Regions from separate parts of the Streptomyces capitiformicae genome, predicted to be linked through region 1. Evidence: predicted binding sites of a transcription regulator. Region 1 holds the regulator's gene; each other region holds the start of a gene.
What was found. Region 1 encodes HrcA, which represses chaperone genes, less so after heat shock. Its sites were predicted from a motif close to TTNGCACTCNGNNNNNCNGAGTGCNAA; they were not measured.
Positions count from the first base shown of each region.

Region 2: a site for HrcA is predicted at 1,994-2,020, ahead of groES (co-chaperone GroES). Genes of this name have one in related genera too.
Region 3: a site for HrcA is predicted at 3,485-3,511, ahead of groL (chaperonin GroEL). Genes of this name have one in related genera too.

Region 1 is NZ_CP022161.1:2,148,351-2,158,335, reverse strand. It holds gene CES90_RS09480 (nitronate monooxygenase) at 1-883, opposite strand, end outside; gene dnaJ (molecular chaperone DnaJ) at 1,090-2,226, opposite strand; gene hrcA (heat-inducible transcriptional repressor HrcA) at 2,227-3,243, opposite strand; gene CES90_RS09465 (MBL fold metallo-hydrolase) at 3,475-4,200, shown strand; gene CES90_RS09460 (DUF3097 domain-containing protein) at 4,247-5,059, shown strand; gene CES90_RS09455 (Uma2 family endonuclease) at 5,037-5,615, opposite strand; gene hemW (radical SAM family heme chaperone HemW) at 5,715-6,947, opposite strand; gene CES90_RS09445 (ATP-binding SpoIIE family protein phosphatase) at 6,975-9,152, opposite strand; gene CES90_RS09440 (HAMP domain-containing protein) at 9,255-9,985, shown strand, end outside.
Region 2 is NZ_CP022161.1:1,725,696-1,735,680, reverse strand. It holds gene CES90_RS07715 (polysaccharide deacetylase family protein) at 73-981, shown strand; gene CES90_RS07710 (polysaccharide deacetylase family protein) at 978-1,928, shown strand; gene groES (co-chaperone GroES) at 2,167-2,475, shown strand; gene groL (chaperonin GroEL) at 2,594-4,222, shown strand; gene CES90_RS07695 (ester cyclase) at 4,321-5,028, opposite strand; gene CES90_RS07690 (SDR family NAD(P)-dependent oxidoreductase) at 5,170-5,943, opposite strand; gene CES90_RS07685 (multicopper oxidase family protein) at 6,030-7,553, opposite strand; gene CES90_RS07680 (MOSC domain-containing protein) at 7,726-8,406, opposite strand; gene CES90_RS07675 (LysR family transcriptional regulator) at 8,488-9,390, shown strand; gene CES90_RS07670 (WhiB family transcriptional regulator) at 9,452-9,781, opposite strand.
Region 3 is NZ_CP022161.1:2,417,590-2,427,574, forward strand. It holds gene CES90_RS10625 (carboxylesterase/lipase family protein) at 1-231, opposite strand, end outside; gene CES90_RS10630 (NADH:flavin oxidoreductase) at 360-1,490, opposite strand; gene groL (chaperonin GroEL) at 1,701-3,323, opposite strand; partial or broken gene CES90_RS10640 (cold-shock protein) at 3,726-3,926, opposite strand; gene CES90_RS10645 (MoaD/ThiS family protein) at 4,389-4,664, opposite strand; gene thrC (threonine synthase) at 4,786-6,072, opposite strand; SAM riboswitch class I at 6,091-6,270, opposite strand; gene CES90_RS10655 (glucosyl-3-phosphoglycerate synthase) at 6,417-7,361, shown strand; gene CES90_RS10660 (alpha,alpha-trehalose-phosphate synthase (UDP-forming)) at 7,647-9,059, shown strand; gene otsB (trehalose-phosphatase) at 9,269-9,985, opposite strand, start outside.

The DNA of each region.
Region 1 (9,985 bases):
GGTAGGCGACGGGCGCGTAGGGGCCGTGCTCGCGCATGAAACGGTTGACCAGGCCACGGGCCGGCCGCCCCGAGAAGGCGCGGGTCAGCTCCGTACGGACGAAGAGGGGGTTGGTCAGCGCCTGCTTGTGCACGGCGTGGGCGCCGGACTCGGGGGTGGCGAGGAAGGCCGTGCCGAGCTGGGCGGCGCTCGCGCCGGCGGTGAGGAGGGCCGCGATCTGACTGCCGCGCATGATGCCGCCGGCCGCGACGACGGGCAGGGCCACGGCCTCGCGGACCTGGGCGAGCAGGGAGAGCAGCCCGATGCCGGCGCAGTCCCTCTCCGGGTCGTCCCGGTGGGTGCCCTGGTGGCCGCCGGCCTCCATGCCCTGCACGATCACCGCATGGGCGCCCGACCGCTCCACGGCCTGCGCCTCCTCCGCCGAGGTCGCGGTGACCAGGGTCAGCGTGCCCTTGCGGGCGAGGGAGTCGATCACCTCGGGCGTGGGGCAGCCGAAGTGGAACGACACGACGGGCACCGGGTCGTCGAGCAGCACCGCGATCTTCGCCTCGTAGCCGTCGTCCCGCCCGCTGTCGGGATCCCCCAGGTCGGCCTTGTACCAGGCGGCCTCACCGGCCAGCTGCTCGGCGTACACCTCGACCGCCGCGGGGTCGCCGTGCTCCGGCTGCGGCATGAACAGGTTCACCCCGAAGGGGCGCCCCGTCAGCCCCCTGAGCTGCTTGATCTCCTGATACATGCCGTCCGCCGTCTTGTATCCGGCGGCGAGAAACCCCAGCCCACCCGCTTCGGAAACGGCAGCGGCCAGTCGCGGGACGGATACACCGCCCGCCATCGGGGCCTGCACGATCGGAAGCGGAAAAAGATCGGTCAGCGCGGAGGACATGACGGCATGTTGCCACGTCCTCCGAACAACGCCGAATCCCCCCGGGGGTGAGCCGTTTGTCTGCGGGCCGGTGGGGGCTGGTCGCGCCCACGCGGCGGAGCCGCATATGTCACAGCCCCGCGCCCCTGAAAAGCAGGGCCGTGTCTTTCAGGGGCGCGGGGAACTGCGCGACCAGCCACAATCCACCCGCACCCGGCAACGAACGGCTAACGTCCGTTAAAGGCGTCCTTCAGCCGAGAGAACAAGCCCTGCTGCCCCGGCTGGAACTGCCCCGTAGGCCGCTCCTCCCCCCGCAGCACGGCCAGCTGTCGCAGCAGCTGCTCCTGCTCGGGGTCGAGCTTCGTCGGTGTCTGGACCTCGACGTGCACGATCAGATCGCCACGCCCGCCGCCCCGCAGATGCGTGACACCCCGCCCGTGCAGCGGGATCGACTGCCCGGACTGGGTGCCTGGCCGGATGTCGACCTCCTCCAGCCCGTCCAGCGTCTCCAGCGGCACCTTCGTACCGAGCGCCGCCGCGGTCATGGGAATCGTCACCGTGCAGTGCAGATCGTCACCGCGCCGCTGGAACACGGCATGCGGAAGCTCGTGGATCTCGACGTACAGGTCACCGGCGGGACCGCCACCGGGCCCGACCTCGCCCTCACCGGCCAGCTGGATCCGCGTGCCGTTGTCGACACCGGCCGGGATCTTCACGGTCAGTGTCCGCCGCGACCGCACCCGCCCGTCGCCCGCGCACTCGGGGCAGGGGTTGGGAACGATCGTGCCGAAGCCCTGGCACTGGGGACAGGGCCGCGAGGTCATGACCTGACCGAGGAAGGACCGCGTGACCTGCGAGACCTCACCACGCCCACGGCACATGTCACAGGTCTGGGCGGTGGTGCCCGGAGCCGCGCCCTCGCCGCTGCACGTGGTGCAGACGATGGCCGTGTCGACCTGGATGTCCTTGGTCGTGCCGAAGGCCGCCTCGTCGAGGTCGATCTCCAGCCGGATCATCGCGTCCTGGCCGCGCCGGGTGCGCGACCGCGGGCCTCGCTGGGACGCCGTACCGAAGAAGGCGTCCATGATGTCCGAGAAGTTCCCGAAACCGCCGGCGCCGAAGCCGCCCGCGCCACCGCCGCCCGCCTGGGACAGCGGGTCGCCGCCGAGGTCGTAGACCTGCTTCTTCTGCGGGTCCGAGAGCACCTCGTACGCGGCGTTGATCTCCTTGAACCGCTCCTGCGTCTTCGGATCGGGATTGACGTCCGGGTGCAGCTCGCGAGCGAGCCTCCGGAACGCCTTCTTGATCTCGTCCTGGGACGCGTCGCGGCGCACGCCGAGTACGGCGTAATAGTCCGTGGCCACTTAAGACTCCGCCAGGATCTGTCCGACGTACCGTGCCACCGCTCGTACCGCTCCCATCGTTCCCGGATAGTCCATGCGCGTAGGTCCGACCACGCCCAGTTTCGCTACTGCCTCGCCGCCCGAACCGTAGCCGACGGAGACGACGGACGTGGAGTTGAGTCCCTCATACGCGTTCTCGTGGCCGATACGGACGGTCATGCCCGAATCCCCTGCCTCACCAAGCAACTTGAGGAGGACGACCTGTTCCTCCAAGGCTTCCAGAACGGGCCGGATGGTGAGGGGGAAGTCATGTCCGAAGCGGGTGAGATTGGCGGTGCCGCCGATCATCAGCCGCTCCTCGTTCTCCTCGACGAGGGTCTCCAGGAGGGTGGAGAGCACCGTCGAGACCGTGCCCCGGTCCTCTAGGTCGAAGGCCTCCGGCAGGTCCTCGACCAGGCGCGGTACGTCGGTGAAACGGCGGCCCGCGACCTTGCTGTTGAGCCGGGCGCGCAGATCCGCGAGTGACGTTTCTCCGAACGGCGCCGGGCAGTCGATCATGCGCTGCTCGACCCTTCCGGTGTCCGTGATCAGCACGAGCATCAACCGGGCGGGGGCGAGCGACAGCAGCTCCACGTGCCGCACCGTCGACCGGGTGAGCGACGGGTACTGCACGACGGCGACCTGCCGCGTCAGCTGCGCGAGCAGCCGCACGGTGCGCGCCACCACGTCGTCGAGGTCGACGGCGCCGTCCAGGAAGTTCTGGATGGCGCGCCGCTCGGGCGGGGTCATCGGCTTGACGCCGGCCAGCTTGTCGACGAAGAGCCGGTACCCCTTGTCCGTGGGGATGCGGCCCGCGCTGGTGTGGGGCTGGGCGATGAAGCCCTCGTCCTCCAGCGCCGCCATGTCGTTGCGGACCGTCGCCGGGGAGACGCCCAGGTTGTGCCGCTCGGTGAGTGCCTTGGAACCCACCGGCTCCTCGGTGCCGACGTAGTCCTGGACGATGGCGCGCAGCACCTGAAGCCTGCGTTCACTGAGCATCGCGCACACCTCCAGCTCCGTCTCGTCTGCTCCGGCGACTCCCCCTTGGCACTCACCTCGGGCGAGTGCCAACACTCCCCGCCCAGTGTACGGCGGTGGGGTACGGCCCCGGCAAGGCCGGTCCAGCCATGACGTGGCGACGTGTACCGACCTGTCCGGCGATGTCGCACCGTTCTCTACCGGCGGATAGAGGCGGGCGAGGTTCCTTTGAGCTACGGCTAGCGTCGACTCATGACGATGACTTGGGAAGAGTCCGGGTGGGAGGGATTGGCGCCCCGGGCCGGACGGTGCCGCCTCCCTGGCTGGGACTGCACGGTCGGACTGGTGGCCGGGGAGGGCTCGGCCCTTCTGATCGACGCGGGGTCGAGCCTGCGGGAGGGCGCGCGGTTGCGTACCGAGGCGCGGCGGCTGCTCGGCGGCGCCCGTGTGACACATCTCGCGCTCACCCATCCCCACTTCGACCATGTCTTCGGCGCCGCCGCCTTCGCCGGCGTGGAGGTCTTCGGCGCTGTCGGCCTGGACGGGGTCCTGACCCACGACCGCGAGGAGCTCCGCGCCGACGCCGTACGCAACGGCCTGGATCCCGGTGAGGCCGCCGAGGCCGCGGACATCCTGGTCCCGCCCCGCCACCACGTCTCCGGCGAGTGGACCCTCGACCTGGGCGGCGGACTCCAGGTACTGCTGGCGAACGTGGGGCCGGGGCACACGGCGCACGACCTGGCGGTCCTGGTACCCGGCTCGCCCGAGGTCGTCTTCTGCGGCGACCTGGTGGAGGAGTCCGGCGAGCCCCAGGCCGGCCCCGACGCCGTACCGTCCCACTGGCCGGCCGCCCTCGACCGCCTCCTCGACCTCGGTGGCGAGGGCGCGCTGTACGTCCCCGGGCACGGAGCGGTGGTCGACGCGGCGTTCGTACGGGCCCAACGCGGCACACTGGCACGCCGTTTCGGCGTGTCGTGACGAGTCGTACAGCCTCGGCCGGGCCCTTTCTCCTATCGTCATCCGAATGCGCCAGTACTCACCCGACCTGACCCCTCCCTGGAAGAAGCCCAAGCCGGCCCCCGAGGTCCCGGCCGAGCCCGGCCTGGTGGTGGAGGAACCCGGCACCGGTTTCTGCGGCGCGGTGATCCGCTGCGAGGCGGGCACGGTGACGCTGGAGGACCGCTTCGGCAAGCACCGGGTGTTCCCGCTGGAGCCCCGGGGCTTCCTGCTGGAGGGCCGGGTGGTGACGCTGGTCCGCCCCTCAGCGGCGCCGGCACGGCCGAGTCGTACGGCATCCGGTTCGGTCGCCGTCCCGGGCGCCCGCGCCCGTGTGGCCCGCGCCGGCCGTATCTACGTCGAGGGCCGCCACGACGCCGAGCTCGTCGAGAAGGTCTGGGGCGACGACCTGCGCATCGAGGGCGTGGTCGTGGAGTACCTGGAGGGCGTGGACGACCTGCCGTCGATCGTGGCCGATTTCGCACCGGGTCCGGATGCGCGGCTGGGGGTCCTGGTGGACCACCTCGTGCCGGGCACGAAGGAGTGGCGGATCGCCCAGGAGGTGACCAGCGAACACGCCCTGGTCGTCGGCCACCCGTACATCGACGTCTGGGAGGCGGTGAAGCCGTCGTCCGTCGGGATCGCCGGGTGGCCGCGGGTGCCGCGCGGGCAGGACTGGAAGACGGGGGTGTGCCGAGCGCTGGGGTGGCCGGAGAACACCGGTGAGGTGTGGCAGCGGCGGGTTCTGGGGCGGGTGCGGTCCTACAGGGACCTGGAGCCGGAGTTGTTGGGGCGGGTGGAGGAGTTGATCGACTTCGTCACGGATAGCGGTGGGGCTTGACTCCGGGGAACGTTCCGAACTCGCTGGTGTCCAGCTCAACGCCCAGCACATCCAGCGGCAGCGGTTCGCCGAACTTTGCGATGTGCTGCGTCCGATAGTCGGCGTCCTCGCCCTTCCCCTCCGGCTTCGTCAGCAAGACGCACTGCGCCATGATCGGATCGACGATGAGATAGGCAGGCACGTTGCCTGCGGCATAGATCGAACGCTTGACACCGTAGTCCCGGTGGACGCTGGTCTTGGAAACGACCTCCACGACCATCGTGATCAATTGGCACGGCAGCAAGCGCCCCGAACCGGGCAGGGCGTCGCGTGCCACGACTACGAGGTCCGGAACCGGCTCGCTTGCCTCATCAACGAGGTCAACATCCTGGGTCTGGAGGGGATACCAGCGGTCCAGCGGGATCTGCCGCTCCGTGAGCAGCACGATCAGGTTATGCACCAGATCAGGGCTCGCCATCATCACGATTTCCCCCCGCAGAAGCTCCACCTTGAGTCCGTCGGGCGGCTCAAAACCCTCGAAGAACTCTGCGACTCCACGTTCGTCCACAGCGGTCATCTCCGTGGCCTCCACATTCGCCGCGTACTGTCAGCGGCAGACTACGAACCAGGTTAGGGACCGAACCGGCGTTCCGCACTGATTCACCCGCCCGAGTGATCAGTCCACGAGATCCCTGACCACCGCATCGGCCAGCAACCGCCCCCGAAGCGTCAGCACCGCACGCCCCTCCTCATACGGACCTCCCTGGAGCAGCCCCTCCCCCAACGCACGCCGCGACGCCGCGAGCCCCTCCGCCCGCAGCAGCTCCAGCGGCGCCCCCTCCCGCAACCGCAGCTCCAGCAGGATCCGCTCCACCCGCCGGTCCTCCTCGGACAGCAGCTCACGCCCCGCCCCCGGCGACCTCCCCGCCGCCAGCGCCGCCGCGTACGCCCCCGGATGCTTGACGTTCCACCAGCGCACGCCCCCCACATGGCTGTGAGCCCCCGGCCCCGCGCCCCACCAGTCGGCGCCGCGCCAGTACAGCTCGTTGTGCAGGCAACGCCCCGCCGCCGAGGTCGCCCAGTTCGAGACCTCGTACCAGTCGAAGCCGGCCTCCGACAGGACGGACTCCGCGATCAGGTAGCGGTCCGCGTGGACGTCGTCGTCCGTCATCGGAACCTCGCCCCGGCGGATCCGGCGGGCCAGCTGCGTGCCCTCCTCGACGATCAGGGCATACGCGCTGACGTGGTCCGGTCCGGCGCCGATCGCCGCTTCCAGGGACGCCCGCCAGTCGTCGTCCGACTCCCCCGGCGTGCCGTAGATCAGGTCGAGGTTGACGTGTCCGAAACCGGCCGCCCGCGCCTCCGCCACGCACGCCTCCGGACGGCCCGGCGTGTGCGTGCGGTCGAGCACCTTCAGCACGTGCTGTTTCGCGCTCTGCATGCCGAAGGAGATCCGGTTGAAGCCGCCCTGCCGCAGCGTCGCGAGGTATGCCGGGTTCACCGACTCCGGGTTCGCCTCCGTCGTCACCTCCGCGTCCGGCGCCAGTCCGAACTCGTCGCGGATCGCCCCCAGCATCCGTACGAGATCGTCGGCGGCCAGCAGCGTGGGTGTACCGCCGCCGACGAACACCGTGCGGACGGGACGCGGGTCGTCGCCCAGGACCTTGCGGGCCAGACGGATCTCGTCGATCAGGGTGTCCGCGTAGTTGTCGCGGGACGCCAGCACCCCGCCCGTGCCGCGCAGCTCGGTCGCCGTGTACGTGTTGAAGTCGCAGTAGCCGCAGCGGGTCGCGCAGTACGGGACGTGCAGATAGAACCCGAGGGGACGCTCGGCGGCCCCGGCTAGCGCGGACGCGGGGAGCGTGCCGTCGTCGGGGACCGGTTCACCGTCGGGGAGGGCGGAAGGCATGCCTTCCATTGTCCAGCACTACGAGCGCTACTCCGCCTGGAGCACCAGCAGCGCCAGGTCGTCCTCCGGTGGCCGCTGCCCGAACTCGTGCACGAGCCGCCGGATCCGTTCGGCGATCAGCTGGGCGCTGAGCCCGGCGCAGCCGACCAGGGCGGTGGCGAGGCCGTCCCCGTCGTCGAACATGTGGGGGCCGCTGCGCCGCTCGGTCACACCGTCCGTGACGCAGAGCAGTGTGTCGCCGGGGTGCAGCTCGAACGTCTCCGAGACGTACGTCTCGTCCTCGATCACCCCGAGCAGGGCCTGCGGCTCGGCCACGGCCCGTACGTCGCCGTCGGGGCCCAGGAGCAGCGGCAGCGGATGTCCGGCGGAGGCGAGGGTGCAGCGGACGCCGCCGTCTACGGGGACGAGTTCGCCGTAGAGGAGGGAGAGGAAGCGCGTCTGGGGGCCCTCCGGGTCGACGAGGGCCGGGTCGCCCGCCGTGACCAGGGCGCGGGCTGCGGCGTCGGCGGCCTCGGTGGCGTCGTCGAGGAGGAGCTGGTTGAGGCGGTCGAGGACGTCGGCGACACCGTAGCCCTCGCGGGCGAGCAGCCGCAGCCAGGGCCGGGCGAGTCCGATGACGACGGCGGCCTCGGGGCCCTTGCCCTGGACGTCGCCGATCGCGAAGCACCAGCGGCCGTGGCCCGCCGGGAACAGGTCGTAGAAGTCGCCGCTGGGTCCGGCCATGTCGCACGGCTCGTACACGAGGGCACTCGACACACCGGGGATCTCGGCGACCGCCCCGGGCAGCAGCCCGCGTTGCAGGACCCGGCTGATGGTGGCCTGCCGGGCGTACTGCCGGGCCGCCCCGATCGCCAGCGCGATCCGCCGGCTGAGGTCCTCGACGAGGCCGGTCACCTCGTCCGGGAAGCGGAGCAGCCCGGCCCGGCCGATGACGAGGGTGCCGAGCGGGCGGCCACCGGCGATCAGCCGGTAGGCGAGGGCAGCCCCGCCCACGCGGTTCTCCACCGGCCGGCCTTCATCACCCTCGGCAGTCTCGGCGGGACCGGCGGTCCTGGCGGTCCCGCCGGTCTCGTCCGTCTCGTCCGTCTCGTCCGTCTCCTCCGGCAGCCTCGGCCACGGCACCGGCACCGCCCGCGATCGCACCGAGTCGGGCAGCCTGGGCGGGTCCTTCTCCAGGGCGCGGCGGAGTTCCTCGATGCGGTTCTCGCTGCCGTGCCAGACCCGGGCGAGCCGGGGCGCCGGGCCGAAGGAACCGTCGGTGCCGCCGCGCCAGCCCAGGCCCTCGTCCTCCAGCCACACCGCGCACCAGTCGGCGAGGCGCGGCACCAGGAGCTGCCCGGCGAGCGCGGCGACCAGGTCCTCGTCCAACTGCCCGGCGAGCAGGTCGGAGGCCTCGGCGAGGAAGGAGAGGGCACCCCGGTTCAGCCACTCCCGGTCCCGCTCCCCGCGATCGGCTCCGGCGTACGCCCCGAGGCCCGCATCCCGCTCTCCACCGCCGTACGCCTCGACCTCTTCGATTCTGTCGATCACCTCAAGCCCGTCACACCCCGCGATCTCCTCGATCCCCCCGATCCCCCCGATCCCTTCGTCCACAGCCATCGCCCCGTCGACCGACAGCCGGGCCCACACGGTCTTCGCGCCCGTGCGGTACGTGATTCCCCAGGCCTCGGAGAGCGCGGCGACGAGGCGCAGGCCGCGCCCGTACTCGGCGGCTCCATAGGGGCGTTCGACGAGGTAGGGCCGCTCGGCGCCCTCGTCCCGTACGGCTCGGGAGGGGTGGTGGTCGGACACCTCGACGACGAGCCAACCGGAGGCGGTACCGGAGACGGTGCGGTCGTCGAGGTCGAATCGGCACAGCAGTTCGATGTCGGTGCCGGCGTGGACGACCGCGTTGGTGACCAGTTCGCTGACCACGACGAGCACGTCCTCGACGAGGCGGGCCGTGAGGGAGGGGGCACCGGGCAGCTCCAGTTCGGCCCACTCCGCGAGCACCGCGCCGACGAAGCGCCGGGCGGCTCCCGGCGCGAGCGGTCCACCGGGAAGCGAGACGTGCGCCACCGCGCGCCGGTCGGCTCCCGCGCACGCGGAGCCGACGTACGCATCCGGATACGCGTCCGCGTCTCCCACGTACGCGGGGTCTTCCCTGTACGCGGGCGTACCAGGAGCACGAGACACGGTCTCCCGTTGCGTCGGAATGGCCCCCACGAGCGGCTCCCTGAGAAGTTCGGACGAATAGGCCTCAGGCGGCACGGACAGAGTGACAGACTGGCCACGCCCATAAGCGCCGAGTTACCGAAGTGGGCCATCATGAGTGAAAACAGTGCTACGCAGGTGCTCGAAGACGGTCAAAAAGACAGCCAAACGGACGGGCTGATCCCGGCATCCGATCTGGACGGGCTGCTCCGGGCATCCGATCTGCGCGCGCTGACCGCGGCCATGACCGCCGCCCGTGACGGTACGTTCATCAAGGTCGCGGAGACCGGCCCCGCACCGGTGGCCGAACTGTGTGCCCTGTTCAACCAGATCATCGACCGCAGCACCCACTTCGGTTCCGAAGTCCAGCGCGTACGCCGGGAGTTGGTCCGGCACGGCCGCCTCGACGAGCGTCTCTCGGCCAGCCCGGGCCAGGGCGCCTGGGCGACCCGCGTCAACGACGTGAACCAGACCCTCGACGCCCTGGTGGCCCCCGCCGCGAACGCCACCCGCGTCCTGGACGCGGTGGCCGGCGGCGACCTGACCCAACGCGTCGACCTGCACGACGGCAACCGTCAACTTCGCGGTGACTTACGACGGTTGGGCCGTGCCGTGAACAAGATGGTCGACCAGCTGTCCCTGTTCACCGGCGAGGTGACCCGGGTCGCCCGCGAGGTCGGCACGGAGGGGCGGCTCGGCGGCCGCGCCAAGGTACGTGGTCTGTCCGGGAGTTGGCGGGACGTGACCGAGGCGGTCAACACGATGGCCTCCCGGCTGACCGCCCAGGTGCGTGACATCGCCCTGGTGACCACCTCCGTGGCACGCGGCGACCTGACCCGTACGGT
Region 2 (9,985 bases), 420 kb from region 1:
GGGGGGGGAGGGGGGGGGGGAGTCCGGGGCGGAATCGCCGCCCTCGCCGTACCCGCCGTCGCGGTCGCCGTCATGGTGTCCGGGTGTGCCGAGGGCGGCTCCAACGGCGGTTCCCGGGAGGACTCCGCAGAGGCCTCCAAAGAAGGCTCCGGGGCCGAACGCACGCGGCCTTTCCACGGTCAGCCCGGTGGTCGCCGGCCCCTTGTCGCACCCGCAGCCCGCGCCCTCGATGCCTACGCCGCGAAGCTCCGCCGGTCGCATGCGGCCCGGGTCGCCGCCGCGAAGCGCTGGGGGCTGGCCGAGCTGCCGCTGACCCCGCCCGTGCCGCCGGAGAGGAAGCCGGTCCTCGAGACCCGTAAGGGATTCGAGGTCGACCGGCATGTGCAGGACGGACTGCCGCCGGTCTTCACCACCATCCCCACCCGTGACAAGGTCGTCTTCCTCACCATCGACGACGGCGCCGAGAAGGACCCCGCGTTCCTGCGGATGATGAGCGAGCTGAAGATCCCGTACAGCGCGTTCCTCAGCGACTACCTGATCAAGGAAGACTACGGCTACTTCGAGCGCATGCGCGACCGTGGCGTCGTCCTCAACAACCACACCCTCAACCACCGCCTCATGCGCGCCCTCCCCTACGCCGCCCAGAAGCGCGAGATCTGCGGCATGCAGGACGTCATCGAGAAGCGGTACGGCACCCGGCCCACGCTCTTCCGGCCGCCGTACGGCAGCTACGACCAGGACACCCTGCGCGCCGCCAAGGTCTGCGGCATCAGGGCCGTCCCCCTCTGGAACGAGGAGGTCTTCGCCGACCGCTGGGAATACCGCGAGTCGGACCGCGCCCTCCGCCCGGGCGACATCGTCCTCAGCCACTTCCGGGGCCGCGGCGACTGGAAGGGCACCATGCCCGACATGATCCGCCGCTTCCTCGACCTGGTGACCGCCAAGGGGTACGCGGTGGCCCGGCTGGAGGACTACCTGTGAGGCGGCGGCGGGGTCCACGCCGGGCGCGTGGGCCGCACCTCCTGCCGGCGGGCGCTGCGACCCTGCTGGCGGCCGCGCTCCTTGCCGCCGGCTGCGGCGAGCGGCCCGCCGCCCCCGCCGATCCCGCCGCAGGTCCGGGCCCCCGCTCCGACCCGGCCGTCCCCGACCCCCACCACGCCCCCAACCCCTCCCCACCGCCGTACCGCCGCTGGGGCCTGTCCGCCCCCCTCGCCCCCGCGCCTAGCAACCCCGACCGGCCACCCGCCCCACGTGCGGCGGGGCCCGGGCTGCCGCCGGTCGTCGATCACATCCCCACCCGGGACAGAGTCGTCTTCCTGACGTACGACGACGGGGCCGAGAAGGACCCGCGATTCGTGGACATGGTGCGTGAACTGCGGCTTCCGGTGAGCTTGTTCCTCACGGACAGCGTGGTGGGTCCGGGGTACGGCCACTTCGCCCGGCTCCGCGCGGTCGGCGCGACCGTACAGAACCACACTCTCGACCACACCGCTCTGCGTGGCCTGCCGTACGCCGGGCAACGGGCCGAGATCTGCGGACAGCAGAACAAACTCAGACAGCGCTTCGGTATCCGCCCGACCCTCTTCCGCCCGCCCTACGGCGCCTACGACACCACCACGCTCCGCGCCGCCGCCGACTGCGGCATCTCGGCGGTCGTCCTGTGGCGCGCGTCCATGCGGATCACCGACCTCCCCCGCACCACCGGCGACCCCCGCACCACCGGCGACCCCCGCACCACCGGCGACCGCCTCCGCCCCGGCGACATCGTCCTGGCCCTCCCCCACCCTCGGCTTCGCCCGAGCGGGGGGACCCTCACCCGGGGTCCCGACCAGTTGAAGGGCGCCACGCTCACGCAGATGACGACCCGGCTGCTGCGCCGGATCCAGGAGCAGGGCCTGACGGTGGGGCGCCTGGAGGACTACCTCTGACCCCTGGTGACTCCTGGTGACCCCATGCGAAATCCGCATGGGAACATCCGCCGCCCCGCCCGCGATTAGCAGTCCGCTTGACCGAGTGCTAACCACGGTCATAGTCTCAGGTCTGGCACTCCCCCCTGGAGAGTGCCAACTACGCGACGGGCAGGTCCGGCACCCGCGACGACGGATCGACCTGGTCGCCACCTCAGACAGTTAACCCCGTGAGATCTCCGAAGGGGGAGGTCGGATCGTGACGACCGCCAGCTCCAAGGTTGCCATCAAGCCGCTCGAGGACCGCATTGTGGTCCAGCCGCTGGACGCCGAGCAGACCACGGCCTCTGGCCTGGTCATCCCGGACACCGCCAAGGAGAAGCCCCAGGAGGGCGTCGTCCTGGCCGTGGGCCCGGGTCGGTTCGAGAACGGCGAGCGCCTGCCGCTCGACGTCAAGACCGGCGACATCGTGCTGTACAGCAAGTACGGCGGCACCGAGGTGAAGTACAACGGCGAGGAGTACCTCGTCCTCTCGGCTCGCGACGTTCTCGCGATCATCGAGAAGTAAGCACTTCACCCGAAGCACATTGCTTGTGAGCTGCGCCCCTGGCCCCCGCGACCATTAATCAGCCGGGCGCCCGGGGCGCAGTTCGTTCACCACCATTTTCCGAGAGGGCTACGCTCCCATGGCGAAGATCCTGAAGTTCGACGAGGACGCCCGTCGCGCCCTCGAGCGCGGCGTCAACAAGCTTGCCGACACGGTCAAGGTGACGATCGGCCCCAAGGGCCGCAACGTCGTCATCGACAAGAAGTTCGGCGCCCCCACCATCACCAACGACGGTGTGACCATCGCCCGCGAGGTCGAGGTCGAGGACCCGTACGAGAACCTCGGCGCCCAGCTGGTGAAGGAGGTGGCGACCAAGACCAACGACATCGCGGGTGACGGCACCACCACCGCCACCGTGCTCGCCCAGGCGCTGGTGCGCGAGGGCCTGAAGAACGTCGCCGCCGGTGCCTCCCCGGCCGCCCTGAAGAAGGGCATCGACGCCGCCGTCGCGGCCGTCTCCGAGGACCTGCTCGCGTCGGCCCGTCCGATCGAGGAGAAGTCCGACATCGCCGCCGTCGCCGCGCTGTCCGCCCAGGACCAGCAGGTCGGCGAGCTCATCGCCGAGGCGATGGACAAGGTCGGCAAGGACGGTGTCATCACCGTCGAGGAGTCCAACACCTTCGGTCTGGAGCTGGACTTCACCGAGGGCATGGCCTTCGACAAGGGCTACCTGTCGCCGTACTTCGTCACGGACCAGGAGCGCATGGAGGCCGTCCTCGACGAGCCCTACATCCTCATCCACCAGGGCAAGATCGGCGCCATCGCCGACCTGCTGCCGCTGCTGGAGAAGGTCATCCAGTCCAACGCCTCGAAGCCGCTGCTGATCATCGCCGAGGACGTCGAGGGCGAGGCCCTGTCGACCCTCGTGGTCAACAAGATCCGCGGCACGTTCAACGCCGTCGCGGTCAAGGCCCCCGGCTTCGGCGACCGCCGCAAGGCGATGCTGCAGGACATGGCGACCCTCACCGGCGCCACGGTCATCTCCGAGGAGGTCGGCCTCAAGCTCGACCAGGTCGGCATCGACGTGCTCGGCTCCGCCCGCCGCATCACCGTCACCAAGGACGACACCACGATCGTCGACGGCGCCGGCAACTCCGAGGACGTCCAGGGCCGCGTCGCCCAGATCAAGTCCGAGATCGAGAACACCGACTCCGACTGGGACCGTGAGAAGCTCCAGGAGCGCCTCGCGAAGCTGGCCGGCGGCGTGTGCGTGATCAAGGTCGGCGCCGCCACCGAGGTGGAGCTGAAGGAGAAGAAGCACCGTCTGGAGGACGCCATCTCCGCGACCCGCGCCGCGGTCGAGGAGGGCATCGTCTCCGGTGGTGGCTCCGCGCTCGTCCACGCCGTCAAGGTCCTCGAGGGCAACCTCGACAAGACCGGCGACGAGGCCACCGGTGTCGCCGTCGTCCGCAAGGCCGCCGTCGAGCCGCTGCGCTGGATCGCGGAGAACGCGGGCCTGGAGGGTTACGTCATCACCTCCAAGGTCGCCGAGCTGGACAAGGGCCAGGGATTCAACGCCGCCACCGGCGAGTACGGCGACCTGGTGAAGCAGGGCGTCATCGACCCGGTCAAGGTCACCCGCTCCGCCCTGGAGAACGCCGCCTCCATCGCCTCCCTCCTCCTCACGACCGAGACCCTGGTCGTCGAGAAGAAGGAAGAGGAGCCGGCCGAGGCGGGCCACGGCCACGGTCACGGCCACGCCCACTGACGTACGCGTACCCGTACGCCGGTAAGCCGTAGCGAAGGCCCGGCACCCCTCGGGGTGCCGGGCCTTCCCGCGTCGGCCTGATCGGGTCTACCGCGGGTCTACCGCTCCAGATCCTCCAAGGCGCCCAGCTGGCTCATCAGCCCGAGCCTGTCGTACTGCCACCAGCCCTCGGCGATCTTCCCGTCTGCCGTGCACCGGTGAATGGTCGCCCCGGTCATGGAGACCTTCTTCCCGGTGGCCGGGATCCCGAGGAAATCGCCCTTGTGCGTCGCGTTCCAGGACCACCGGGTGCACACCCGGTCACCCTGCGCGATCTGGTCCTCGACCGTGAACGAGAAGTCGAACGCGCCCCGCCACATCCCGACCTCGCGCCTCATGGCGTCCATGCCTATCGTGTCCTGCGGGTTGGAGGGATCGTGGTCGTGGTAGTCCTCGACGAGCACGTCGTTGAGCGGCGGTAGTTCACCCTTCGTGGCCAGCGCCTCGAAGAACCTGCGCGCGGTCGCCGCGTACAACTGCTCGTCCCGTACGACATCCAGGTCCGTGAAGGTGGGCATCTCGTCGCAGAGCGCCACCATCTCCTGGAAGATGCGATCGGTCTCCGGCAGGTTCGAGTTCCGCATCGCCTCCTCGTACGACGGGAACTCCACGATCTCGATGAAGTGCGCCGCGTCGGACCGGTCCTTCCCGATGATGTTGTGCGTCGCCGTCCGCTTGCCCTTGGTCTGCTCGACCCACGAGTCCATCAGCCGGTTCATCTCATCGAACCGACTGGTCCTACAGTCGATGAGCTGCACAAATGTCATAACGCTGCCTCCGGCCCCCCTGGATCCGGTTGAACAGCACCATTGTCCCCCCGAGGGCCGACCCCCTCACTTTGGCATCGGCACGCCATGTGCGCCACCGTCCCGCTGATCGTCGACGCCCCGAGCCAAACACCACCCCGCCTACTGCGGCCCGTACTTGCGTCCCGTCTTCGAGCTGATCCCGCCGAGCAGCCCTCGCGGCACCACCTTCACCACACCCATCAGGGCCTTGTAACGCGGGTCGGGGATGGAGACGGTCTTCCCGCGGGACATGTCCGCCAGGGCGGCCGTCACCAGCTTGTCCGCGTCGAGCCACATCCACCCAGGGATGTTGTCCGTCCCCATTCCGGCCCGCTGATGGAACTCCGTACGCACGAACCCCGGGCACAGGGCCATCAGCCGCACCCCGCTGCCGTTCAGATCCCGGGCCGCGCCCTGCGTGAACTGCACGACCCACGCCTTCGACGCCCCGTAGGTGCCGCGCGGCACGAAGGCGGCGACCGACGCCACGTTGACGACCCCGCCCCGGCCCCGCTCCCGCATGGCCTCGGTCGCCGCCGAGGTCAGACGGAGCACCGCCTCGCAGTGCACCTTGAGCATCTTCAGCTCGTCAGCCATCGAAACGTCGAGGAAGTGGCCCTTGTTGCCGAAGCCCGCGTTGTTGACCAGCAGGTCGACCGGGTTCTTCCGGTCGCCCAGCCGCGCGGCCACCGCTTCGATGCCGTCGTCCGTCGCCAGGTCCGCGGTGAGCACCTCGGCCTCGATGCCGTGCCGGTCGTGCAACTCCGTGGCCTGCTCACGCAGCCGCTTGGTGTCACGCGCCACCAGGACGAGGTCGTGTCCGTCCGCCGCCAGCCGCCGCGCGAAGGCGGCACCGATACCCGCCGTCGATCCCGTAATCAGAGCCGTTGTCATGGCGTAAGCGTAGGGGCCCGGACCATGGAGATCCGCTTGCTGCACCGGCCCGCGCTCCGGATCCTGTACGGCACTCCCGCACCGGCTCACCGACCGTCATGGGCGTGCGCCGCGTGCCCCGCCGGTATGCCGGCCCGCTGCCCCTTCTCCACCACCACGAACTGTCCCATCATCCCCTGGTCCTCGTGGTACAGCAGATGGCAGTGGTACATGTACGGCGTGTCCGGGTCCGCCGGGCCGTCGAAGCGGAGGGCGAGCTTCATGGTCGTCCCGTGCGGCAGGAACACCGTGTCCTTGGGGCCGCGCAGCGCTGGCGGCGGTGTCTTCCCATTGACCTCCAGAACCCTGAACTGCACGTCGTGCACATGGAAGTTGTGCGGCATCCCGTTGCTGTTGCGGACCGTCCACACCTCCGTCGTACCCCGCGTGACCGTCTCGTCGACGCGGCTCATCTCCATGTCCCGCCCGTTGATCCCGGACAGCTTCAGGTCGAAGTGCCTGCCCCGTACCGCGGCGCCCTCGCCGTCGGGTATTTCCAACTCGCCCAGAGCGGAGGGAAGCTCGGCCGATGGGCGCAGCCGGTCGGCCGCCCGCAGCTCCAGTACGTCGAAGGAGTCGTCGCCCCCGCCGAACCGGCGCTGCCAGGCGTCCCCGTAGTTGTCCTGCGGGAAGCTGCGCAGCGTCACGCGTTCGCCCGCCCGCATCCGTACGACGATCTCGGCCCGCTCGCCCGGCGACAGCTGCACCCGGTCCATGGACGCCGGCCGCTCCAGCAGACCCCCGTCCGTCGCGACCAGGGCGAAGGCGCGGCCGTCCGGGAAGCCGAAGTCGTAGGTGCGTGCCGTGGAGGCGTTGAGCAGCCGCAGGCGTATGAGCTCGTCGTGGACTTCCCGATAGGGATTCAGGGTGCCGTTGACCAGGGTGCGGTCGCCCAGGAAGCCCAGGTCGCCCATGAAATCGTGGTCGTGGTCGAACTCGGCGCCGTCGAACCGCACGTCCTGCACGATGACGGGCAGATCGTCCACGCCGTACTCCTTCGGCAGGGCGAGCTTCGCGGACTCCTTGTCGTCGACGAGGAACAGCCCGGCCAGGCCCCGTGCCACGTGCTGTTCGGTCGCGCCGTGCGGGTGGGGGTGGTACCAGAGGGTCGCCGCCGGCTGGTTCACCGTCCACCGCGGACTCCAGGTGGCGCCGGGGGCGACCATCTGATGGGGGCCGCCGTCCATGCGCGCGGGCAGATGCATGCCGTGCCAGTGGACGGTGGACGCCTCGCCCAGACTGTTCCGTACCCGCACGCGGACCTTCTCGCCGCGCTCGGCACGCAGCGTGGGTCCGAGATAGGAGCCGTTGAAGCCCCAGGTCGGTGTCTTCCGGCCCTCCTCGAACTCCGTCTCGCCCGCCTGCATGCGCAGGTCGAAGACGCGTGTGCCGTCCTTGCCGACGGACGACCGCGCGAGCGGAGGTATCGCCAGCTCCTTGTCGAACGCGACCTTGCCGACCGTGCTGACGTCGGCGCCGGCCCACAGCCATGTGAACAGGCCGCCGACGATCAGCACCACGACGGTGACGACCGAGCTGAGCACGATGAGGACACGCTTGATCCGCGACATGCCTCCAGCGTTCCGGCCCGCCGCCCTGCGAACATCCGGGACAGCCCCCGGCCCGGCCCTGATTCGACCCTCACCCGCCCCCGGGGATTTCCCCTAGGAGCCGTGCGGTTCCTGGGCCGGCCGGGCGTGAGAGTGCTGCAAGGGCATCAGGTGCCGTGCGCCTCCGGTGAGTTCAGCCCTCCTCGGCCACGGCCTGCTTCGCCGCATACTTCCGCGCGCTCTCCAGCACCTCCGGGTGCAACGCCTCCCCTGCGGCCAACAGCCGTGGCAGCAGCGCGTGTTCGGACATCGTGGCCCGGAAGGTGAGGGCGACGGTGATGTCGTGGTCCGGGCGGTGGACGATCTCGATCGGGTCGCCCGCACGGATCTCGCCCGGCTGGATCACCCGCAGATACGCCCCGGGTGCACCCTTCCGCGTAAAGCGTTTGACCCAGCCCCGCTCACCCATGTGCTGCTGGAAGTTGAGGCAGGGGACACGGCCGGTGGTGACCTCCAGGATCACCTCGGCGCCGATCCGCCAGCGCTCGCCGATCAGCGCACCGGAGACGTCGAGCCCCTCGGTCGTGAGGTTCTCGCCGAAGGTACCGCTGCGCAGGGTGCGGCCCAGTTCTCGCTCCCATCCGTCCAGGTCCTCGCGCGCGAAGGCATAGACCGCCTGATCGTTACCTCCGTGGTGCTCCGTGTTGCACACCGCGTCCCCGGCCACCCCACTGGCGCCGACCGCCTTGGGCCCTGGCGCCGTCACCCGTACCGGCCCGGCCACCGGTCGCTTGTCGATGCCCGTCACGCTCTTCGACTCTTCCACGATGTCGACGGCCTTGGGACGTCCCACGTTCAGTGACAGAAGCTTCATGGCAGCCACGCTAAGAGAGCTGCGGGCAAAGTGTCGACGCATTATTCGACGCCAAGTCCAAGCCACGCTTATGCTCGGATCGTGATCGAGGCCCGTCATCTCCGTGTCCTGCGTGCCGTCGCCACCACCGGTTCCTTCTCGGCGGCGGGACGCGAACTCGGCTGCACCCAGCCCGCCGTCAGCCAGCAGATGAAGGCGCTCGAATCCTCCGTCGGTACGCCGCTGCTGGTCCGCGGCGGCCGTGAGATGCGGCTGACGCAGGCGGGCGAGGCGCTGGTGCGGCACGCGGCCGGGATCCTCGCCGGGCTCACCGCGGCCGAGGAGGAGGTCGCCGCCATCGCCGGGCTGCGTGCCGGTCGCGTGCGCCTGGTCTCGTTCCCCAGCGGCAGCTCCACCCTCGTCCCCACCGCTCTGGCCGCCCTCCGCGCCGCCCATCCCGGCACCCGGGTCTCCCTGGAGGAGGCCGAGCCGCCGCGCTCGGTCGAGATGCTCCGCGAGGGCGACTGCGACATCGCGCTCGCCTTCCGCCATGAGGGCGCGGCGGGCGCCGAGGCGGGGGAGTGGGACGACCTGGTCGTACGTCCGCTGCTCACCGACCGGCTCGTCGGACTCGTACCCCAGGGGCACCGACTGGCCCGTACGGGATCCATCGGTATCGGAGAACTCGCCGGGGAATCCTGGATCGCCGGCTGCCCGCGCTGCCGGGGGCAGCTGGTACGGGTCTGTGAGAGCGCGGGCTTCACGCCCCGCATCGACTTCGCGACCGACGACTACCCGGCGGTGGTCGGCCTGGTGGGCGCGGGCCTCGGGGTCGCCGTCCTGCCGGAGCTGGCCATCGAGTCCGTACGTCCCAAGGGGGTCCGGATGATCGCGGTCGAGCCGGTGCTGCGCCGCGAGATCGTGGCGCTCAGCCTGCCGGACCTGGCCCGGGTGCCCGCGGTGGCGGCGACGTTGGACCAACTGGCGAAGGCTGCCGCCAGGTAGGCCCGACGCCGCGGGCCCGGATCAGGGCACGCGCGCGTGCCCACCGTGCAAAAACGTTACTTCAGGTGTTCGGACCGGTGTCGCCTCGCGGTGCGGAAGCGGTCACCAGCCGGTGTCGCGCTCGGCCCATGAGCTCCTCGCGTTCGTCCTCGGTCAGGCCGCCCCACACGCCGTACGGCTCGCGCACCGCCAGGGCGTGGGCGGCGCACTGTGCGCGGACCGGGCATCGCATGCAGACCTCTTTGGCCGAGTTCTCACGGGCACTCCGTGCCGCACCGCGCTCTCCCTCGGGGTGGAAGAAGAGCGAACTGTCGACCCCGCGGCACGCCGCGAGGAGCTGCCAGTCCCATAGATCGGCGTTCGGTCCGGGAAGGCGGGAGAAATCTGCCATTACGTGTCCCCTTGTGGCTGTTCTGGGCAGATAACAGGTCATCGATACCCATGACCGTACATCGACTATCAAAGGAGATGAAAATATGACTCATTGCGAATCTATCCCCAGATGGCGGCGAATAGGAACAAAAACGGCTGAATGGGGCATAGGTTGTGATGAAACGTTGAGAGTCCCTTGTGCATGTCTGCACCGTGTCGGCTC
Region 3 (9,985 bases), 270 kb from region 1:
GAGTGTGCCGGTACGACCCTGGAAGCCGGACTCCTGTGGGGGCGGCGGCCCGAAGGCGTACGCCTCCCGTATCCCCTCCCACTCCCGCACGGGCCGAGGCGCCCCGAACCGGGCCTCCCCCACGGGCGGTTCGGCGAACGGAATACCCCGGAACACCGCGAGCCCGTCCTCGCCACGCCCACGCACCGCACCGCCCGCGGTACGCACGACAAGATCACCGGCTGCCGTCATCGTCGACTCCTCACTGGGAAGCAGGACTGCCGCCCCACTCAACCCAATGAGCTTGCCTGAGTCAACCAATAGTGGGTTCCGGGAGATGCGACATGCGCATCTCCCGGACCACATTGGGGAGTTGGAGCTCAGCTCAGGGACCGCAGGGAAGCCGGCTCGAACGGCTTCAGCTCGTCGAAGCGGCCGTCGAGGACCTTCGCCGCCCACTCGGGGTCCTGGAGCAGCGCACGCCCGACGGCGACCAGGTCGAACTCCTCGCGCTCCAGCCGGTCGAGGAGGTCGTCGAACCCGCGGGCCTGTGCCCCCTCGCCGGCGAAGGCCTTGAGGAACTCACCGTCGAGGCCGACCGAGCCGACGGTGATGGTCTGCTTGCCGGTGAGCTTCTTCGTCCAGCCCGCGAGGTTGAGGTCGGAGCCCTCGAACTCGGGGAGCCAGTAGCGGCGCGTGGAGGCGTGGAAGGCGTCGGCTCCGGCGGCGGCCAGCGGGCCGAGGATGGCCTCCAGCTCCTCCGGCGTCTCGGCGAGCCGGGCGTCGTAGTTGTCCGACTTCCACTGCGAATACCGGAAGATGACCGGGAACTCGGGCGACACCACCTCGCGCACTGCGGCGACGATCTCCGCCGCGAACTTCGTACGCGCGACCGCGTCACCACCGTAGGCGTCGGTACGGCGGTTGGTGCCGGCCCACAGGAACTGGTCGATGAGGTAGCCGTGGGCGCCGTGCAGCTCGATCCCGTCGAAGCCGATGCGCTCGGCGGCCGCGGCGGACTCGGCGAAAGCGCCGATCACATCATCCAGATCACTCCGGGTCATGGCCTTGCCCTCGCCCTCGGTGCCGTCGAGACGCACCCCGGACGGCCCGACGGCCGGAGCCTCCGCGAACGGCGGCTCCCCCTGCTTCCGCACCATCCCGATGTGCCACAACTGCGGCACGATCGTCCCCCCGGCAGCGTGCACGGCCTCGGCGACCTTCGCCCACCCGGCCAGCTGCTCCTCCCCGTGGAACCGCGGGACGCTGTCGCTCTGCCCGGCCGACTCATGCCCGACGTACGTCCCCTCGGTGACGATCAGCCCCACCCCCGCGGCCGCCCGCCGCCCGTAGTACGACGCCACATCCGCACCGGGCACCCCACCCGGCGAGAACATCCGGGTCATCGGCGCCATCGCGATGCGGTTGGGCACGGTCAGCCCGTTGATGCTGACGGGCCGGGACAGGATCTCGGCGGCGCGAAAAGGGGAGGCGGAGGTGGCGGTGGACACGTGGGGACTCCTCGGAGCAGGGGACTGACTGACAATATGTGCACATGCATGGACCTACCCATGCGTCAACCACTCCGTCCGGTACGGGATTCCGCCGCCACACCCCACGAACTGTGATCCCGGACACGTCGAAACGCCCGAGGGCGGCACCCCCTGTCTCCAGGGAGTGCCGCCCTCGGTACTGAAGGACGGTGATCAACCAGAGGTCGATCAGAAGTCCATGTCACCGCCCGGCATACCGCCACCGGCGGGCGCGGCGGCCTTCTCCGGCTTGTCGGCGATGACGGCCTCGGTGGTGAGGAAGAGCGCGGCGATGGAGGCGGCGTTCTGCAGAGCGGAGCGCGTGACCTTCGCCGGGTCGATGATGCCTTCCTTGACCAGGTCGACGTACTCGCCGGTCGCGGCGTTCAGGCCGTGGCCGGGGGTGAGGTTGCGGACCTTCTCCACCACGACGCCGCCCTCGAGGCCGGCGTTGACGGCGATCTGCTTCAGCGGGGCCTCAAGGGCGAGCTTCACGGCCTGGGCGCCGGTCGCCTCGTCACCCTCGAGCTCCAGCTTCTCGAAGACCTGGGAGGCCTGGAGCAGGGCCACGCCACCACCGGCGACGATGCCCTCCTCGACGGCCGCCTTCGCGTTGCGAACGGCGTCCTCGATGCGGTGCTTGCGCTCCTTGAGCTCGACCTCGGTCGCGGCACCGGCCTTGATGACGGCCACGCCGCCCGCGAGCTTCGCCAGGCGCTCCTGGAGCTTCTCGCGGTCGTAGTCCGAGTCGCTGTTCTCGATCTCGGCGCGGATCTGGTTCACGCGGCCCGCGACCTGCTCGGAGGAGCCGGCACCGTCGACGACGGTGGTCTCGTCCTTGGTGATGACGACCTTGCGGGCGCGGCCCAGGAGGTCCAGGGAGGTGTTCTCCAGCTTGAGACCGACCTCCTCGGAGATGACCTCGCCGCCGGTGAGGATGGCGATGTCGTTCAGCATCGCCTTGCGACGGTCACCGAAGCCCGGGGCCTTGACGGCGACGGACTTGAAGGTGCCGCGGATCTTGTTGACGACCAGGGTCGACAGGGCCTCGCCCTCGACGTCCTCGGCGATGATCAGCAGCGGCTTGCCCGACTGCATGACCTTCTCCAGGAGCGGGAGCAGGTCCTTGACGTTCGTGATCTTGGAGTTGGCGATGAGGATGTAGGGGTCCTCGAGCACCGCCTCCATGCGCTCCATGTCGGTCGCGAAGTACGCCGAGATGTAGCCCTTGTCGAAGCGCATGCCCTCGGTGAGCTCAAGCTCCAGACCGAAGGTCTGCGACTCCTCGACGGTGATGACGCCTTCCTTGCCGACCTTGTCCATGGCCTCGGCGATGAGCTCGCCGATCTGGGTGTCGGCGGCGGAGATGGAGGCCGTGGAGGCGATCTGCTCCTTGGTCTCGACCTCCTTGGCCTGGTCGAGCAGCGCACCGGAGACGGCCTCGACGGCCTTCTCGATACCGCGCTTGAGGGCCATCGGGTTGGCACCGGCGGCTACGTTGCGCAGGCCCTCCTTGACCAGGGCCTGGGCGAGAACGGTCGCCGTGGTCGTACCGTCACCGGCGACGTCGTCCGTCTTCTTGGCGACTTCCTTGACCAGCTCGGCGCCGATCTTCTCGTACGGGTCCTCGAGCTCGATCTCCTTGGCGATGGACACACCATCGTTGGTGATCGTGGGGGCGCCCCACTTCTTCTCGAGGACGACGTTCCGGCCCTTGGGGCCGAGCGTCACCTTGACGGCGTCCGCGAGCTGGTTCATGCCGCGCTCGAGGCCGCGCCGCGCCTCCTCGTCGAACGCGATGATCTTGGCCATGTGAAGTGGTCCTCCCGGACTGGGGTGGATTGCTCCGGACCGTGCTGGCGCCCGCGACGGACGGCCTGCCTGCCTCGTGGTTCCTTGCCCCACCCGGCCTGCGGGCCTCACCGACCCGGTCCTCGTTGTCACTCTCACCTTCAGAGTGCTAACGCCAATGATTAGCACTCGACCCATGCGAGTGCAAGCGGCTCTCGGTAGTCAGCCGGTGATCCGCAGGTGAACGCGCCCCCCGCGCGCCCGGACGCGACCTCGCACACGACCGCGCACGCGCCCCCGCCCCCGCCCCCGCCCCGACACGGAGTCCGCACACACCAGAGGGCTCGCACCCCTGACGGGATGCGAGCCCTCCGAAGAAGAACGAAGAACGTCGCTGCGTTGAACCCGGCGCGTTACTTCAGCGGCCGCCAGTCGGACCATGTCCGCCTGCGGCCCCTTCTGACCCTGCGAGATCTCGAACTCGACCCGCTGGCCCTCTTCCAGGGTGCGGTAACCGTCCATCTGGATCGCGCTGTAGTGGACGAATACATCCGCACCACCGTCGACCGCGATGAAGCCGTACCCCTTCTCCGCGTTGAACCACTTGACGGTGCCCTGAGCCATGCCTAACTCCCCTATTACTGGCCCTTGCGCAGATCCGCACTTCGCGGATCCGGGTCAGACCTCACCCCCCAACGGTTGGGGGTGTGCGCCGGAACGCGTCGACCGCGGCTGAATGTATCTGTCCAACTGCCGTCTGCAACAGGTCAATCGGACGAGAAATCTGGACACGCGGGTTCGGGAATGTACGAACAATTCGCCCGAATTCAGGGCAAGTCGGGCTCCATAAAAGGAACGAAACACGCAAATGCCGTGCACACTTTGGCTACTTCACATAGGGCGTGCGGCGCGATCAGATATGCGCCCGGCATGAAATCACTACGGCGATCGAACCGGGTTCCCCAACTCTACCGCGCTCAACCATAGAGAATTACCCCCTCCGCTTCTCTCGCGGAGGGGGCAATTCGATGAACAGCGAGTAACCAGTGTTACCCACGGTTACTACCGGCGAGTACTGAACGAAGGTCAGCCACCCGCGACAGCCGGGATGATCGAGACGCCGGCCCCATCCGGGGTCGCCGTCTCCAGCCCCTGCTCGAACCGGACATCATCGTCATTCACGTACACATTCACGAACCGCCGCAACTTGCCCTGGTCGTCCAGAACCCGGGCAGCGATCCCGGTGTGGTTCTTCTCCAGATCGGCGATGACCTCGGCGAGGGTGGCCCCTTCGGCCTGAACCTCGGCCTGACCACCGGTGTAGGTGCGAAGAATGGTCGGGATGCGGACATTGACGGACATGACTTGTGACCTCCGGGGAGTGCGGCGAACCTAAGGGGCGCGGGGCGGTATTGAATGCGCGGCTGCCGCCGCGTGGGCGCGACAAGCCCCCACCTGCCCGCAGCCGAACGACTAGCAGCTCTTACGCAAGACCAGCCTCACGGAACGACTCAAGGTTGGGACGAATCGTCGCAGTAAGCCCGGTCCCGGCCACCGCATCCAACGTCTTGAGCCCGTCACCCGTGTTGAGAACGACCGTGGTGAGAGAGGGATCAAGAACCCCGCTCTCAATGAGCTTCCGGGTCACACCGACGGTCACCCCGCCCGCGGTCTCCGCGAAGATCCCCTCCGTCCGCGCGAGCAGCTTGATCGCGTCCACGATCTGCTCATCGGTCACGTCCTCGACCGCCCCACCGGTGCGCCGAGCGATATCGAGAACGTAAGGACCATCCGCCGGGTTGCCGATCGCGAGCGACTTCGCGATCGTGTCCGGCTTCTGCGGCCGTACGACGTCGTGGCCCGCCTTGAACGCGACGGACACCGGCGAGCAGCCCTCGGCCTGCGCACCGAAGATCTTGTACGGCTTGTCCTCGACGAGCCCGAGCTTGATCAGCTCCTGGAGCCCCTTGTCGATCTTCGTGAGCTGCGACCCGGAGGCGATGGGCACGACGAGCTGGTCCGGCAGCCGCCAGCCGAGCTGCTCGCAGATCTCGTACGCCAGCGTCTTGGAGCCCTCGGCGTAGTACGGCCGCAGGTTGACGTTGACGAAGCCCCAGCCCTCGCCGGCCGGGTCGCCGATCAGCTCGGAGCAGAAGCGGTTCACGTCGTCGTAGTTGCCCTGGATACCGACGAGCTCGCCGCCGTAGACCGCGGCCATGACGACCTTGCCCTGCTCCAAGTCGTGCGGGATGAACACGCAGGAGCGGAAGCCGGCGCGGGCGGCGGCGGCGCCGACGGCACCGGCGAGGTTGCCGGTGGAGGAGCAGGAGAGCGTGGTGAAGCCGAAGGCGCGGGCGGCCTCCAGTGCCTGGGCGACGACGCGGTCCTTGAAGGAGTGCGTCGGATTGCCGGAGTCGTCCTTGACGAACAGCTTGCCGGCGTCGACGCCGAGCTCACGCGCGAGGTTGTCGGCCTTGACGAGCTGGGTCCAGCCGGGGTTGATGTTCGGCTTGTCGGCCACGTCGGCCGGGACGGGCAGCAGGGGGGCGTAACGCCAGATGTTCGCCGGGCCGGACTCGATCTTCTTGCGCAGCTCCTCCGTGTCGTACGCGGAGAAGTCGTACGCGATCTCCAGCGGCCCGAAACACTCCTCGCAGGCGAAGACCGGGCCGAGGGGTACTTGGTGACCGCACTCGCGGCAGCTCAGGGCCGCGGCGGAACCGAGGTCGACGGTGGAGTTCGTGGAGCTTGCAACAGTCTGCACAGCCATGTGAGGCGAGGCCCTTTCTCCTCATCTTCCTCACGACGCATCTCGCCGTGAGACGGATTTGGCACCTTCCCTAGCCGGGAGCCTCGCGGTGCGAATCGCCACGTGCGTCACGCGCCTGTGGCAGTGATCGCTACGAGACCGGCTGGAGGGTTGCCGGGGCTTCATCGGGCCGTATCCCTCTGCCCCTCTGGATGAGCGGTATTTGGTTGTATACGCAAACGACCCTCGACATGCGATGGTCATCAGCGTTGTCCAAGACTGTAACCGAAGGCCACGACAGTTGAGGGAGCCGTCCGAACCGCGAGACGCATCACACCGCTCACACCGCAGAGGAGCCGCGCACTGTGCTGAACGAAGTCGAGCGCTGGCTGAGCACCCGCTCCTGGTCCGTGACCGACCGCCCGCTCCACAAGATCATGGCCGCGAAACGGGCCACCGGCCAGACGGTCAGTGTCGTCCTGCCCGCGCTCAACGAGGAGGCGACGGTCGGCGAGATCGTCGCGATCATCCGCCACGACCTCATGCAACAGGTCCCGCTCGTCGACGAGATCGTGGTCGTCGACTCCGGTTCCACCGATCGAACGTCCCAGGTGGCCGCCGCGGCTGGGGCGAAGGTCGTCCACCGCGACGAGATACTCCCGCGCATCCCGACCGTGCCCGGCAAGGGCGAGGTCCTGTGGCGCTCGCTGCTCGTCACGACCGGCGACATCGTCTGCTTCGTCGACGCGGACCTGAAGGAGTTCTCGTCCGACTTCGTCTCCGGGATCGTCGGCCCCCTGCTCACCGACCCCGGTGTCGACCTCGTCAAGGCGATGTACGACCGCCCCCTCGGCTCTGCCGCCGGCCAGGGCGGCCGGGTGACGGAACTGATGGCGCGCCCCCTGCTGAACATGCACTGGCCGCAGCTCGCCGGTTTCGTCCAGCCACTCGGCGGCGAGTACGCGGCCCGCCGCTCCCTGCTGGAACAGCTCCCGTTCCCCGTCGGCTACGGCGTGGAGTTGGGCATGCTCGTCGACGCCCTGCACCTGGTCGGCCTCGACGCCCTCGCCCAGGTCGACGTCGGCGTCCGCAAACACCGCCACCAGGACGGCCAGGCCCTCGGCCGTATGTCCGCGGCCATTTACCGCACCGCCCAACTGAGGCTGGCCCGCGGCCACCTCATCCGTCCGGTGCTGACCCAGTTCGAACGAGGCGAGCAGGGCTTCGAGCCCCGCACGCACTCGGTGGACATGGAGGAGAGGCCGCCGATGGTGGAGATCGCGGAGTACATGAAACGAAGGGCCGCGTGATGAAGGGGGCCGAGCTGTGAAGTGACGGCTGCGGGTGGTTTGTGGTTGCTCGCGCAGTTCCCCGGCGCGCCTGAAAGACACGGCCCTGCGGGCCGACAAGCACGGGGCGCAGCCCCTGCTTTTCAGGGGCGCGGGGCTGTATCGATATGCGGCTCCGCCGCGGGGCGCGACAAGCCCCACCTGCCCGCACCCGCCAACGCACAGGCACCCCTCACCCCGCTGGGCACCGGCATCCAGCCCAACCCGTACGTTTGCCCACCGAACCCCTTGGCTAGGTTGAGCCCTATGGCATCAACGCAAGGTGCACAGATCCTCGTCGCCTCCAACCGCGGCCCCGTCTCGTACACCCTGGACGTGGCAACCGGCGAAATCACAGCGAAGCGCGGTGGTGGCGGCCTCGTGTCGGGCCTTTCCGCGATCGACCCGGACGCCGGCGCGGTATGGGTCTGCTCGGCCCTCGGCGCCGGCGACCGAGAGGCCGTACGGCGAGGCATCGGCGAGCCCGGCGTACGGATGCTGGACATCCCCGCCGACGTGCACCACGACGCGTACAACGGCGTCGCCAACTCCACGCTGTGGTTCGTGCACCACATGCTGTACCAGACCCCGCTGGAACCGTCCTTCGGTGCCGAGTTCCGCGCGCAGTGGGCGGCGTACGAGTCGTACAACCACTCCTTCGCCGAGGCGCTGGCGGAGGAGGCGGCGGACGGCGCGGCGGTGCTCATCCAGGACTACCACTTGGTCCTCGCGCCCCGGATGCTGCGCGAGCTCCGCCCCGACTTGCGGATCGGCCACTTCTCGCACACCCCGTGGGCGCCGGTGGACTACTTCCGGCTGCTCCCCGACGACATCGCCGCGCAGGTGCTGAGCGGGATCCTCGGCGCCGACCGGGCCGCGTTCCTCACCCGGCGCTGGGCGGACGCGTTCACCGAGTGCTGTCACGCCGTGCTGGGCCCCGGGATCCCGTCCGGCACCAGGATCGGCGTACACGGACTCGGCGCCGACGCGGACTTCCTGCGCGCCCGCGCCCACGAGGCGGACGTCGACGCACGCATGGTCGCGCTGCGGGAGCAGATCGGGACGGCCCCGGACGGCACCCCACGCCGCACGATCGTCCGCGTCGACCGCACGGAACTCTCCAAGAACATCGTGCGGGGCCTGCTGGCGTACCGGCAGCTCCTCGACGACCAGCCCTCCTGGCGCGAGCGCGTCGTGCACGTCGCCTTCGCCTACCCGTCCCGGCAGGACCTCGCCGTGTACCGGGAGTACACGGCCGAGGTCCAGCGGGTCGCGCACGAGATCAACGAGCGGTACGGGACGCCGGGTTGGACCCCGGTCGTCCTGCACGTCAAGGACGACTTCGCACGGTCCCTGGCGGCGTACCGGCTGGCCGACGTGGCCCTCGTCAACCCCATCCGGGACGGTATGAACCTCGTCGCCAAGGAGATGCCGGTCGTCTCCGACGAGGGGTGCGTGCTGGTGCTGTCGCGGGAGGCGGGGGCGTACGAGGAGTTGGGCGACGACGCGATCGTGGTGAACCCGTATGACGTGAGCGGCACCGCGGCCGCGCTGCACCAGGCGCTGTCCATGCCGGCGGACGAACGGGCCGAACGCACGAAGCGGCTGGCCGCCGCGGGGACCGCGTTGCCGCCGACCCGGTGGTTCTTGGATCAGCTTCGTGGGTTGGAGAGTGCCTGATAGCTCGGGGGAGCTGTTCGTCGGCGGGTGCGGGTGAGTTGTGGTCGCTCGCGCAGTTCCCCGCGCCCCTGAAAAGCAGGGGCTGCGCCCCGTGCTTTTCGGCCCGCAGGGGCCGTGTCTTTCAGGGGCGCGGGGAACTGCGCGACCAGCCCCCACGCACCAGCGCCCACGCACCAGCCCTCACGCGCCCGCACCCGCCGAACCACCCTCTAGAGGCACTCGGCGATTGATACCAGCAAGGCCACCACGCCCTGTGGGCCGTCCACCACCACGTCCGCTCGCTCCGAGAGTTCTGTCACCTCCGTGCTGCCGCTGCAGACCAGCAGACCCGGTGTGCCCTCCGTACGCAGCTTTTCCAGCGTCGCGAAGGCGGGGAGGTCGCCGAGGTCGTCGCCGGCGTAGAGGACGGACTCGGCGGAGACTTCCCGGAGGTAGTCGCGGAGGGCTACGCCCTTGTCCATGCCCGGTGGGCGGAGTTCCAGGACCAAGCGGCCCGGCTCGACGATCAGGCCATGGCGGGTGGCCAGCTCTCCGAGAGGTGCGCGCAGCGCTTCGAACATGGCCTGAGGGTCGTCGGCCCGCCGTGTGTGGACGGCGACGGCCCTTCCCTTGTCCTCGATCCACGCCCCCATCCCGGCCATCCCGGCCATTCCGGCCATTCCGGCGAGGAGGCCGGGCAGTTCATCCCGTACCGCCGTCACCCCCGGGTGCGGGGGCGGAGCGCTGACCGTGCCCGTGGCGGCGTCCCAGCGTTCGGCGCCGTAGTGGCCGAGGACGGTGAGGTGCTCCAGGCCGGGGACGCCGGCGAAGCCGCCGTAGCGGACGGCGACATCGGCCGGACGGCCGGTGATGACGGCGACGGAGGCCACCTTCGGGGCGAGCGCCGCCAGTGCGGCGACCGCGTCGGGGTGGGCGCGGGCCTGCTC